Regions from separate parts of the Leisingera caerulea DSM 24564 genome, predicted to be linked through region 3. Evidence: riboswitches for the same ligand, from Rfam matches in the RefSeq annotation. Region 3 holds a riboswitch; each other region holds the start of a gene.
What was found. A riboswitch is a leader RNA that binds a small molecule or an ion and turns the genes downstream of it on or off. The one in region 3 is predicted to bind cobalamin.
Positions count from the first base shown of each region.

Region 1: another riboswitch for cobalamin. It lies ahead of CAER_RS0108365 (ABC transporter substrate-binding protein); the one in region 3 lies ahead of CAER_RS0110080 (hypothetical protein).
Region 2: another riboswitch for cobalamin. It lies ahead of CAER_RS29320 (CbtB domain-containing protein); the one in region 3 lies ahead of CAER_RS0110080 (hypothetical protein).
Region 4: another riboswitch for cobalamin. It lies ahead of CAER_RS0118965 (DUF1636 family protein); the one in region 3 lies ahead of CAER_RS0110080 (hypothetical protein).

Region 1 covers NZ_KI421513.1:248,851-252,031, forward strand. Annotated here, with positions in the region: gene CAER_RS0108360 (FecCD family ABC transporter permease) at 1-270, opposite strand, end outside; gene CAER_RS0108365 (ABC transporter substrate-binding protein) at 267-1,277, opposite strand; cobalamin riboswitch at 1,424-1,617, opposite strand; gene CAER_RS0108375 (succinylglutamate desuccinylase/aspartoacylase family protein) at 1,736-2,779, opposite strand; gene CAER_RS0108380 (hypothetical protein) at 2,784-3,068, opposite strand.
Region 2 covers NZ_KI421513.1:2,419,606-2,422,786, reverse strand. Annotated here, with positions in the region: gene CAER_RS0118910 (cobyrinate a,c-diamide synthase) at 1-113, shown strand, start outside; gene cobA (uroporphyrinogen-III C-methyltransferase) at 110-844, shown strand; gene CAER_RS0118900 (DUF1636 family protein) at 841-1,176, shown strand; cobalamin riboswitch at 1,250-1,459, shown strand; gene CAER_RS29320 (CbtB domain-containing protein) at 1,496-1,666, shown strand; gene CAER_RS0118890 (CbtA family protein) at 1,671-2,369, shown strand; gene CAER_RS0118885 (hypothetical protein) at 2,434-2,937, shown strand; gene cobF (precorrin-6A synthase (deacetylating)) at 3,011-3,181, shown strand, end outside.
Region 3 covers NZ_KI421513.1:590,837-594,017, reverse strand. Annotated here, with positions in the region: gene CAER_RS0110090 (DNA polymerase III subunit gamma/tau) at 1-86, opposite strand, end outside; gene CAER_RS0110085 (protein-tyrosine phosphatase family protein) at 280-822, shown strand; gene CAER_RS0110080 (hypothetical protein) at 888-1,292, opposite strand; cobalamin riboswitch at 1,402-1,624, opposite strand; gene CAER_RS0110075 (TetR/AcrR family transcriptional regulator) at 1,643-2,239, opposite strand; gene CAER_RS0110070 (alpha/beta hydrolase family protein) at 2,310-3,181, shown strand, end outside.
Region 4 covers NZ_KI421513.1:2,433,618-2,436,798, forward strand. Annotated here, with positions in the region: gene cobW (cobalamin biosynthesis protein CobW) at 150-1,184, opposite strand; gene CAER_RS0118965 (DUF1636 family protein) at 1,187-1,597, opposite strand; cobalamin riboswitch at 1,692-1,909, opposite strand; gene cobO (cob(I)yrinic acid a,c-diamide adenosyltransferase) at 1,961-2,596, shown strand; gene glpD (glycerol-3-phosphate dehydrogenase) at 2,693-3,181, opposite strand, start outside.

The sequences.
Region 1 (3,181 bases), 340 kb from region 3:
CAGCACCACGCCTGTCACCGCCAGCGCCGCGCCGCACGCCCCCGCCACCAGCGCCCGCGGCAGCCGGTAGCTCCAGATGATGCCCTGGTCCACCGGGTCCACCGGCAGACCCGCCCCGGCCAGCTTGTTGACCAGAACAGACAGGACAAGGTCAGGCGCAAGCGGGGTTTCCCCGATCATTGCGCCTGCCAGAACCGCCGCAGCCAGCACCGGCAAAGCCAGGCAAGCGCCCCGGAAGCCGTGCCATGCAAGTGCGGCGGCTGCGCTCATGCGCCGTTGCCGATTGCGCTGAGTTCAGCGGCCAGATCCTCCAGCGCAGGGATCGCGCGGATGGTGGCGTCCATGGCCTGGGCATCCATCACCACGATACGGCCGTTCTTCACGGCGTCCATCTGGCTGGCGACCGGATCATTGCGCAGGAATTCCAGCTTCTTCTCGTAGTCGTCGGCGGCAAAGCGGCGGCGGTCCATGCGGGCAATCACGATCACCGTCGGGTTGGCCTTGGCAATGGTTTCCCAGCCGACGGTCGGCCATTCCTCGTCGGTCTCGATGACATTACGCAGGCCAAGCTGCTGCATCATGTAGCCCGGCGCGCCCTTCTGGCCGGCCACGAACGGGTCGCTTTCCAGCTCAGGCGAAGAGAACCAGAACACGGCTGAGGCGTCGGCCAGCGCAACCTCTTTCGCCTTGGCAACAGCCGCGGCCTCGCGGGCCTTGTAGTCAGCGACCAGCTCTGCGCCTTTTTCGGCCTCTCCGAAGATCGCTGCCAGCTCCTCGATGCCCTGATACAGGCTCTCGGTGGTGAACATCTGCGTTCGGGTGCCGTCGCCGCCGGTAGTGTTGTCCTTGCCGACGCAATCGGCGGGCATCACATAGGTGGGGATACCCAGGTCATGGAACTGCTCGCGCTTGGCGACGACACCTTCAGGACCCACGTGCCACTCATACTGGGCCGCCACCAGACCGGGGCGCTTGGCCACCACGCTTTCAAAGCTGGGGTCGTTGTCGGCCAGCCGCTCAACCTTGGCGTTCACGTCGGCGTATTCCGGCAGAACATCGTTGAACCAGACCGAGGTGCCGAGCACCTTGTCCCCCAGCCCCAGCGCATAGAGCACTTCGGTGGCGGCCTGGCCGACGGTCACGGAGGACGCCGCAGGGGCGTCGAAGGTGACGGACTGGCCGCAGTTTTGGATAGTCAGCGGAAAGCTGTCGCCGGCAGCCGCCGCCTGGGCCGCAACGGTGAAGGTAAGGCCGATAAGGCCGGAACGCAGAAACATGTTAGTCGATCTCCATATGTCAATGACCGGAGAACGGGTGAAAGGGCATTGACCGGCAGGGCGGAAGACCTGGGCCCTTCCTCTGCGGCACCTGATAGCGGCGGCGCATCCAGCCGGCAACCTCCCCGGACAACCCCGCCCGGTGTGCTTCGGTTTCTTCACCGGCAGGTCTCCTGACTGGCGGGTCATCGTCTGGGCCGCCTTCCCGGACCGCTGGGGTCCAGTGACGCGATGGCTCAGCACTCGCCGCCTACAGTTGCGGGGGCAGTTCCGTTTGGTGCCCGGCGGGCACCGCGGATTCCCTCTTAGCCCTTGCGGGACCGGTAGGGCGCGCGTAGCGCATCACTTCCGCTGCGGCAAGAAAAACTTGCAGCCGCTGCTGGATTCCCGTGGAAAAGGCGCGGGCTGCTTCGGCATCCGCAGGAACACCTCCCAGCCGCGGAGCACGCCACCGCGGTTTACAGGATCTCATCCTCGTCGAACATCGGATCGTCCTCCAGCTGGGCGCTCAGATCCTCCACCGAGTCCTCTGCCCGCTCGACCGACCCCACCCTGCCCAGGTGGAACACCGCATCGCCTTCATTAACGACGGGCATCACCGCACGGCCGACAATCAGCCCGTCGAAAGGAGCCAGGATCTCCTCGTCCTGCTCGCCGAAGGGGTCGGAAACCGATCCCAGCAGATCGCCTTGCCGGACCAGCTCCCCGTCGTTCTTGTACACCCGCAGAAGCCCGCCCATCGGCGCCCGCAGCCATTTGCTGGAGGCGCAGAACTGCGGCTGCGATTTGGGTTTGGAAATGCCCTTGGCCGGAACCATACCCATGTGCCGCAGCACCCGCAGGATGCCGGCCAGCCCGGCCCGGATCGACAGCTCGTCAAAGCGCAGGCCCTCGCCCGCCTCATAGAGCAGCACATCCTTGCCCATCTCCTTGGCCGCGCCGCGCAAAGAGCCATCGCGCAGCTGCGACTGCATCACGATGGGCGCGCCGAACACCCCGGCGAGTTCCCGGGTGCGCGGGTTATCAGGCGAGATGCGGATCTGCGGGTAATTGGTCCGGTGAACAGCCGCCGAGTGCAGGTCGATCCCCAGGTCCGAGCGGGCGACCACCTCTGTCATGAACAGATGCGCCAGGCGCGAGGCCAGCGAGCCGTGCTCGCTGCCGGGAAACGCCCGGTTCAGGTCGCGCCTGTCCGGCAGATAGCGGGAGTGGTTGATGAAGCCGAAGGCATTGACGATCGGCACCGCGATCAGCGTGCCCTTGAGTGTCGTCAGGTTCGGCGCGCGCAGGAGCCGCCGGACAATCTCCACACCGATCACCTCGTCCCCGTGCACGCCGCCGCTGACGAAAACCGCCGGCCCGTCCTGGCGGCCGTGCACAACATGCGCCGACATGGTGACCGGCGTGTGATCGGACAGAACGCTGACCGGCAGGTCAACCGTCAGCCGCGCGCCCGGCGCCACCTTGGCGTGGCCGATGGTGAAATGCTGCCGCACCCTCATACTGCTACCCTTTGCCCTTGGATCTGGTGACGCCGGACTTGGCGTGTTTTTCAAGGAATTCGACCATCCTGCCAGTGATGTCCAGACTGGTCGCCTTTTCAACCCCTTCCAGGCCGGGGGAAGAATTCACCGCCATCACCACTGCGCCGTAGCTGGCGCGCAGCATATCGACGCCGCAGGCGTTCAACCCCTTGGTTTTGGCGGCGCGGATGGCGGTGGCGCCCGCCTCGCGCTCTTGAGTTGCGGCCCTTGTGCAAGCGTGATTATTTCGCCGCAGGCAAAACTCCACCGGATTGTGCAACTAAACGCCTTTGCCAGCACTGCCTGCACTTTGGCCGGGCGGTATGGGCGCCGATGCGGTGGCGAGGCTTCCGGGCGGTACAGGATCACGCGGAGGCTGCC
Region 2 (3,181 bases), 1.8 Mb from region 3:
CGCCGCTGGCAAACGTCATGGATGCCGACGGCAACCCTGTGCCGGAGACCGGCTCGATCAAGGGCAATGTGACCGGCACCTTCTTCCACCTGATCACGGGAGAGCATGCATGAGCGGTTTCGTGAGCTTTGTGTCCTCCGGCCCCGGCGACCCCGAGCTCTTGACCGTCAAGGCGGTGAAGCGGCTGGAGGCGGCGGATGCAATCCTGTTTGACGACCTGTCGTCCGGCCCGATCCTGAGCCATGCCCGCGCGGATGCCGATCTGGTGGGCGTCGGCAAGCGGGCTGGCCGCCCCTCGCCCAAGCAGGACCATGTGAGCCAGCTGCTGGTCGACTATGCCCAAAGCGGCCTGAATGTGGTGCGGCTGAAATCCGGGGATTCCGGCGTCTTCGGACGCCTTGAGGAAGAGATCACCGCATTGCGCGCGGCCGGCATCGGATTTGAGATCGTGCCTGGCGTCACTGCGGCCTCAGCAGCGGCGGCGGCCGCGAACATCCCGCTGACCCGGCGGCTGACAGCGCGGCGGCTGCAGTTCATCACCGGCCATGACGTGACCGGCGGGCTGCCGGACGATTTGAACATGGCAGCGCTGGCCGACCCGCACGCCACCACCGTGGTCTACATGGGCAAAAGCACCTTTGCCGCGCTGGCGGAAAAGCTGATGGAGGCGGGCCTGCCCGAAGAAACCCACGCGCTGGTGGCGCAGGGGGTCTCGACGCCGGAGCAGAAACTGTTCTGCCACACGGTGGGTGAGCTGCCGTCCGTTCTGCGCGCAATGGAGACCAAGGCGCCGGTGCTGATCCTGTACGGCCCGCTGGCGGATCAGGACATGCCCGGCGCATGACCCCGCCCACCGTCACCCTGTGCCGCACCTGCCGCGACGCGGACCCCGCCCTGCCAGTGCAGGTCGCCGCAGCGCTGGAGGCGGCCGGGGTGCAGGCAAGGCTGCAGCAGGTGGACTGCATGTCCGGCTGCAAGCGGCCGCAAACTCTGGCGGTGCGCCAGAGCGGCAAGACCGCCTATCTGTTCGGAGAGATCACCGCAGCGGACCTGCCGGACATTCTGACCTTCCTGCGGATCTATGCGGAGAGTCCGGACGGCAGCATTGCCGATGCCCGCCCGCTGGGCCGCCTGCGGTTCAAGGCGATTGCCCGCATTCCAGCCGGCATGGGCTGATCCGCCTGCCCTATGACGCTGAAGCACTCCGGATTGGCGGTTTCGTCCTTGACCAGACTCAGCCGCACGGGGCAAAACAATCCGATACGGTGTCTGATAGTGCCTAAGCACTGGGACTGAAACGGGAATGAGGACGGTGGACCAAATTGCGGCACCGAAGCCTCAACCGCCCCCGCGACTGTGAGCGGCGAGCGGCCTTCCAATATCCACTGGCCAAGGCCGGGAAGGAGGATGGCAGCAGCGACCCGCGAGTCAGGAGACCGGCCGTGTGAATGGACACAACTTATGCCGTCGGGTGTGACGGTAAGGAGGACGACAAATGACGACCAAAACACTTAAGGCTTCCGCCGCTGGCTCCACTGTGCTTCCGGCACTGTTTGCCGTGGTTCTGGGGCTGGGGATCATCACGCTGACCGGCCATGTTCAGGCATCTGCCCTGCACGACGCCGCGCATGACGTGCGCCACGCAACTGGCTTCCCCTGCCACTAAGGCCATGTTCAGTCGCATTCTGACCAGCGGCCTGTTCGCTGGTGCTGCAGCAGGGTTGATTACCGCCCTGCTGCAGCTGTATTTCGTGCAGCCCGTGCTGCTCCACGCCGAACTTTACGAGGGCGGCGACCTAGTGCATTTCGGCGCTGACCCCGTAACGGCCCATCCCGACCTGCCCGGCCTGTTCGCTGAGCCCATGCGCGATGGCCTCAGCATCATCTTCACCATGCTGACCTACACCGGCTATGCGCTGGTGATGGCAGCACTGATGTCGGTGGCTGAGCGCCAGGGCCATGAGATCAACGCGCGCACCGGCCTCTTGTGGGGGCTCGCGGGTTTCATCACCTTCCACTTTGCACCCGGCCTGTCGCTGGCGCCGGAAGTGCCGGGTGTGGCCGCCGCGGACATCGGCGCGCGCCAGATCTGGTGGACGATCACTGTTGCGGCTGCTGGGGTGGCCATGTGGCTGATCGCCTTTGGCGGCAACCTGGTGAGCTACCTGATCGCGGCGCTCCTGCTGATGGGTCCGCATATCGTCGGCGCGCCTGAGCCGGAGAGCTTCTCCGGACCGGTTCCGACCGAGATCGGCGCGCTGTTTGCCGCCCGCGCCTTTGGCATCGGCATGGCCGCCTGGGTGCTGCTGGGCGCCTTTACCGGCTACTTCTGGCAGGCTGAAGGCAAGCGCGAACACGCCGCAGCCTAAGCCCGCGCAGTCACTCCCCGCCGGCCCGAACCGGCGGGGCATTCTTTTTCCAGAGGATGACAAGATGTCCCGTTCTCTCGCTCTTTTTGCCATCGGACTGGTGTTCGGCGGCGGCATCGGCTTTGTGATTGCGGCCGGCAATGGCGTGACCTTTGACGGCCACGACCACGGCGACCCGGCGCACCACGGCGGCGGCCATGCCGGAATGGCAGCGCATGACCACTCCCAATCGGTCAGCCTTCCCGCAGGCCCGGACGCTCCCAGCGTTGCCATCCAGCTGCACAAGGACCCGATGGTCGGCTGGAACCTGCAGGTTACACCGCAGAACTTCCGCTTTGCCCCGGAAAACGCCTCCGCTGCGGACGCGGACGGCGAAGGCCATGCGCATGTCTATGTGAACGGCGAGAAACTCGCCCGCCTCTACGCCAACTGGATGCACATCCCCTCGCTGCCCGAAGGGGCTGAGGTGAAGGTCTCGCTCAACACCAATAGCCACGGCGCGCTGCTGGTAGCGGACCAGCCGGTTGAGGCAATACTCACCGTGCCGGCAGGCGGCGAAGGCTCCTGACCGCAATTGCAGGCTTGCAAGGACAACGGCGCGGCTCCATAGGGGGCCGTGTTTTCATGTGAAAGGCCCCGTCATGATTGAGCTTTCCCTGATCGGCATCGGCACCGGCAACCCGCAGCACATGACGCTGCAAGCGATTGAGGCGCTGAACGCGCAGGACCTGATCCTGATCCCCAACAAGGGCGCGGGCAAGGACGACCTGGCAGGGCTGCGGCGCGAGATCTGCAACCGGGCCATCCGGGGT
Region 3 (3,181 bases):
ACCAGGTCGGCAAAGGTCTCGGGCCGGTATTTGCGGGCCAGAACCTGGTATTGGGATTGGCCGGTGTCGCTGGGGGTATCGTTCATGATGTCTCGTGCCGGATTCGGTTTGCGGGGCGCCCGCGTTGCGCGCAGGGTATTGAAGCGCAGCCCGTTCGTCCACCGCAGAAGGGGGCAATGCGGAGCAGCAAAAGGGCTTTGGCATTGCGTGGTTAACGGTTAGGCTGCAAGGGCGGGGCAACGCGGGGGAACGCAGGAGCGCAGCGGCTAAGGAGGCGGTATGCGATCTGAAGAAACCTCTGAGCCAGCAGCGCCGGACGAGGCGGCGCAAGCGGGGCTGACCATCCACGCGCTGTCTGCGGGCGGCGGCATTCTGGCGCTGTGCCGGCTGCCGGGCGCCGAAGGCGACTACCGGGGCGACCTGATCCAGATCTATCAGTGGAAACCGGGGCTGGTGCTTTCGATGACCACCGAGGCTGAGCACGTTGCCGCCGGGGCGCCGCGGCTGGGAATTGATATTCAAAGCATGGCGAGCCGCTGGCTGCATCTGCCGGTTCCGGATTTCGGCACGCCGCCGCCGGCGGTGGCGGCGAAGTGGCCGGCGGCCAGCCGGTCGGCGCGGCAGGCGCTGGGCGGCGGCGGCCGGGTGCTGGTGCATTGCCGCGGCGGCTGCGGGCGCTCCGGCATGGCGGTGCTGCGGCTGATGATCGAATGCGGCGAGGATCCGGTGCAGGCGCTGGCGCGGCTGCGGTCAGTGCGGCCCTGCGCGGTGGAGACCGAAGCGCAGATGGACTGGGCCTGCGCGGGACAGGTGGCAGGTTAGATCGAGTAACCTTTCGCCCGGCCGATAGGCCGGGCGCAGCCCTCAGAGCCCGGATAAATACTTGCTCACAGCGCCATCATCTGTTCCGCCTGCCGCGCCTCCGCCGACTTCGGCAGCGCCTCCATCAGCGCGCAGGGGCGGGCGTCCAGGCGGGAGGCGGCAAAGCCGGTGCCGTCGCGGCTGAGGATTGCATCGGCGAACCGGTCCAGGCCTTCGCGCGGGGCGTCCTCACCCACACCGCAGAACAGCCGGATCCGGTCGTGGCTGGCCACGAACTGCGCCGGGCAGTTGCGCGGGCAGCCGTCCAGCGCGGTGGTGCCGGTGATCTCAAAGTCGTCCTGGGTCAGCGGCTTGGCCTTGGTCATCGCCTCGGCCAGCTTGGCGATCATCCGCTCTGCCGCCGGGCAGGGTTTCCCGAGGTATTTGCAATCCGTTGCCGCATAGAAATGCGTTGTGTCCGTCCACATCATATCTGCGCCCTCCGCGCGTGGTGCGGGGAGTTCTGGGGACAAGAGACCGGATGAAAATGCGGGAGACCCGCGGTGCCATCAGACCCTGTCCGGACACCCCGCCCGGGTTCGAGTTACACGTTTGATGGCAGGTCTCCTGACTTGCGGGTCGCAGCTTTCCCGATCCTTCCCGGCCTCGTATCAGACCAGTGGCTCTATCGGGGTCGCTCGCCGCTTACAGTTGCGGGGGCAGTCGCGGAGTTGGCCTTGCCTGGGGCGGGGCCGCACCGTGTTCCCTTTTCATCCCGGACACAAGATTCTGTGGCGCGGGAACCATCACCACAAGCGGTAGCGGTTCGCCTGCCGAGTCGTCAATCGTTTTTCTGCATCTGCATCTGTGTGTGCAGGCCGCGGATCACGTCAGAGTCGCGCCGTACCCGGGCCAGCTGCCAGCCGCCCTGCAGCAGGATATAGAAGTTCTCTGCGGCTGCGCGGGCCTCAGCCCGGGGCAGGCCCAGGCGGTGGGCTTGGCGGGCGGTGGCGGCGATCCAGCTTTCGAACAGGTCCGCGGCGTGCTGGCGGAAGGCGTCGTTTTCCGGCCCGGCGAACAAGGTCGCAGAGACCGGGCAGCCGCTCCATCTGCCTTGCTTGTCGAAGAGTTTTGCCAGCTTGTAGCAGACCGTCTTGGCCCCGGCCGGAAAGCTGGGGGCGGGGCCGAAGGCCGCGTCGATCAGCGCTAGCATCTGGTCCGAGGCCCATGTGGCCGCCGCCAGCGCAAGGTCGGACTTGCCGTTGGGGAAATGGTGGTAGAGCGATCCCTTCGGCGCTTCGGCAGCGGCCAGAAGCTCTGCCAGGCCGGTGCCGGCGTAGCCCTTTTCGCGGAACAGGCTGGCGGCGGCGCGGATCAGCCGCTCCCGGGTCGGGGCCGGGCTGCCGGGGGGCGGGCTGGCTGTCGTCACGTCAGTCATGGCGGTAGCTTGACAGTATTAGACCAATTGGTCCAGTCAGGAAGTGGACCAATTGGTCTAGGAGGCTGCCATGCTGGACAGACACGCAGAACATACCGCCGGTATCCGGGAGGAAGAGCTGCGCTTTGCGTCCGGGGATGCGTTGCTGTCGGGCCGGCTGTACCGCCCGGACGGGGCGGCGCGGGCGGCGGTGGTGCTGAACGGCGCAACCGGGGTGCCGCAGCGGTTTTACCGGCATTTCGCGCGCTGGCTGGCGGCAGAGCAGCAGATCGCCTGCCTGACCTATGACTACACGGATTTCGGAGACTCGGCGCGGGGACATCCGCGCCGGTCCACTGTCACTATGGCCGATTGGGCGCTGGCGGATCAGCCCGCCGCCCGGGCCGAAATGCGGCGGCACTATGCGGGCGTGCCGTTGTGGGTGATCGGCCATTCGCTGGGAGCGATGCTGATGCCCCTGCAGGACGATCTTGAGGACGTCGCCCGCATGATCGTGGTTGCGGGCGGCTTGGTGCATCACCACGATCATCCCTGGCCCTACCGCGCGCTGGCGCTGGCTTTCTGGTTCGGCCATGTGCCGCTAGCGGCCCGTGTTCTGGGCTATCTGCCCGGGCGTGCGGTGGGGTTCGGGGCCGACTTGCCGGCGGGAGTCTATTGGCAATGGCGGCGCTGGTGCACCACGCGGGGCAGCTACCTGCCGGAAACGGGGCGGGGCCTGCCGCTGCCGCGCTGGAAAGAGACCGGCATCCCGGTCGACCTGTTTGCGGTGGCCGATGATGATGTTGTGCCGCCGCCGGCCGTGTGGCGGCTGGGTGAGGTATTTGGCGGTGCTGCGCAGCACCGGACAGTGCTGGCTCCGCGGGAACTGGGGCTGAAGGCAATTGGCCACCTTGGGGCGTTTGCCCGGGAAAATGCCGCGCTGTGGCCGCGGCTGCTGCCGCA
Region 4 (3,181 bases), 1.8 Mb from region 3:
CCTGTAAGGTCGTTTGGTAGAGGGGAGGGCAGCGCCCGGCCCGGCGGGGCAGGAAGCGAAGCGCCCGCCCCTTGGGGGGCGGGACGGGCGCTGCCCGGCGTGCCGCCGGGCTGGACCGTTCAATTTCTGACGCTTCAATTTCACTTGCTTCAGGCCCCAAGTTCGGCGCGGATGGCCTGTTCGTCAATGTCGTCATGCTCAGCGATGACCACCAGGGCGGTCTTGCGCGGCTGCGCACCCCAGGGCTGATCATACTGGGCGCGCAGGCGCTCGCCCACGGCCTGAACCAGCATCCGCATCGGTTTCCCCTCCACCGCGACATAGCCTTTGACGCGCAGGATGTTGCGCTCGCGGGCGAGTTTCACGATGGCATTCTGCAGCGCTTCGGGGTCGGAAACTTCGCCCATTTCGACAACGATGCTTTCAAAATCGTCATGCTCGTGGTCGTGGTGGCCGTCGTGGTGGCTGGGGCGGGCCTCCAGATCGTCCTCGGCAGCCGCACCCAGGCCCAGGATGATGCGCGGGTCGATGACGCCTTCGCTCATCGGCAGGATCGGCAGTTTGCGCGGTGCTTCGGCCTCGATCACTGCGCGGGCCTTCTCGACGCCTGCGTCGCCGGCCAGGTCGGCCTTGGAAAGCAGAACGATATCGGCGCAGGAAATCTGATCCTCGAACACTTCCGACAGCGGGGTTTCGTGGTCGATGCTGTCATCCGCCTCGCGCTGGGCCTGGACGGCGTCCAGGTCGGGGGCGAACTGGCCCTTGGCCACCGCCTCAGCATCGGCCAGGGCAATCACACCGTCCACGGTGATGCGGGAGCGGATGGCGGGCCAGTCGAAGGCCTTCAAAAGCGGCTTGGGCAGCGCCAGGCCGGAGGTTTCGATCACGATGTGATCGGGCTTTTCCGGCAGGTCCATCAACTGTTCGATGGTGGGGATGAAGTCGTCGGCCACGGTGCAGCAGATGCAGCCGTTGGCCAGCTCCATGATGTTCTCCGCCGGGCAATTTTCATGCGCGCAGGATTTCAGAATGTCGCCGTCGACGCCGGCGGTGCCGAATTCATTGACGACCACCGCCAGGCGCTTGCCTTGCGGGTTTTGCATCAGGTGGCGGATCAGGGTGGTTTTGCCCGCGCCGAGAAAGCCGGTGATGACGGTGACGGGGATCTTGTTGAGGTCGCTCATGATTACTCCTCGGAGAAGAACTTGGCCGGCGGGATGCGGGCAACGGATTGCTTGCGGAAGGTCTGCGGGCGTTCGCGCCAGGGCACAACGCCGTCGGCGGTGGCGGCATAGGCTGCAGCGCCTTCCAGGATCTCGGGGACATGCTGGTCCGGGTCGAGGTCGCCGTAGACATAAGTCCAGCGCTCGGTGCCGCCGATCAGCGCCACGGCGCAGCCGCGTTTGCAGGAGGACAGGCATTCGACCCCGCGCAGACGGACGCCTTCGGGCATCCCGGCCTCTTCCAATGCGGCGTGCAGAATGGCGCCGGGGCGGGCGGCCTCCGGGTCGGCACCCTCGCGGCGGCAGGTGAGGCAAACGGTCAGCGTGACCGGTCCTGGGGTGCTGGCAGGTTTGTCTGCCATATCGTCAGCCATCGGCGCGTCTCCTGTCGCGGCAGGCGTGGGGATGGCCGAAAGGGGGCTGCAGCGTGCCAGCCCTCAACCGGTCGCGGAACACCCCGCCCGCCCGTTGATCTCTCTCTTGCTGGCAGGTCTCCCGGCTTGCGGATGCCAAGGCTGCGGCGCCTTGCCGGCCATCCTGCCTTCCCGGGGCTTTCCCAGTGGCATGGCGGCCTCATCCGGTCACGGTCGCGGGGGCGGCTGTGCTTCGGCAATCCAAAGAAATTTGGCGGCCTTCACATTCCCTCTTCGCCTGCTTTCGCAGGAACCAGCGAAACCCCCTTGCGCTATCGCGCCCTTCTTTGTCAAGACATGGGGTCAAACAGCTGGAGAGCCCCCATGAGCGAAAAGTCTGAAACCGGCATCTCAGAGGAAGAAGCCGCCCGTCACGCCTCCAAGATGGCCAAGAAAAAGGCCGCGCGCGACCGGATGATGAAGACCAAGGAGGGCGAGAAGGGCCTGATCATCGTCCACACCGGGCCGGGCAAGGGCAAATCCTCCTCAGGGTTCGGGATGATCATGCGCTGCATCGCGCATGGGATGCCGTCAGCCGTGGTGCAGTTCATCAAGGGCGCCTGGCAGACTGGCGAGCGGACGCTGATCGAGGAAAACTTCAGCGATCTCTGCCAGTTCTACGCGATGGGCGAGGGGTTCACCTGGGAAACCCAGGACAAGGCCCGCGACATTGCCGCGGCCCAGAAGGGCTGGGAAAAGGCCAAGGAGATGATCCTGGACGAGCGCAACACCATGGTGCTGCTGGACGAGATCAACATCGCGCTGCGCTATGAGTATCTGGACCTGGAAGAGGTGCTGGAGTTCCTTGTCGAGCACAAGCCGCCGATGACGCATGTAGTGCTGACAGGCAGGAACGCCAAGGAGGAGCTGATCGAGATCGCCGACCTGGTGACCGAGATGGGCCAGATCAAGCACCCGTTCCGCGCCGGGGTGAAGGCGCAGAAGGGTGTAGAGTTTTAAAGCTGAGGGCAGCGCCCGAGCCTGGGTGGGTGCGTAAGTGCCCTCCCGTGGGGAGGGTCGGGCGCTGCCCGGCGGTGCCGCCGGGCAAAACATTCTTTATGCGGCGAGCTGTGCAGCCTTGCCTTGGATGTAGGCATCCACCGCCGCCCGCTGGGCTTCATCCAATCGCAGGCCCAGTTTGGTGCGCCGCCACAGGTAATCGTCGCCTGCGCGCACCCATTCGCTGGCAATCGCCCAGTCAAGCTCCCGCGCGGTGATGGTGGCGCCAAAGTCCTGGCCCAGATCGCCGGCAGTGTTGGCGTCGCCCAGCACCTCCCAGGTCTCGGTGCCATAGGCGCGGATCATCCGGCCTGCCCAGTAAGGAGTGAGAAACGGGTAGTCCGCGGCCAGTTTCGATGTCAGCTTTGCCACATCCTCCACCGGGAAATCGCCGCCGGGCAGCGCCACGCCTGCGGTCCAGTCGGCGGGCAGCTGGGGGAACACCTCGCCGATTTTGGCCAGCGCCGCCTCGGCCAGCTTGCGGTAGGTGGTGATCTTGCCGCCAAAGACATTGAGCAGCGGCGCTTGCGCCTGATCCAGCGTCAG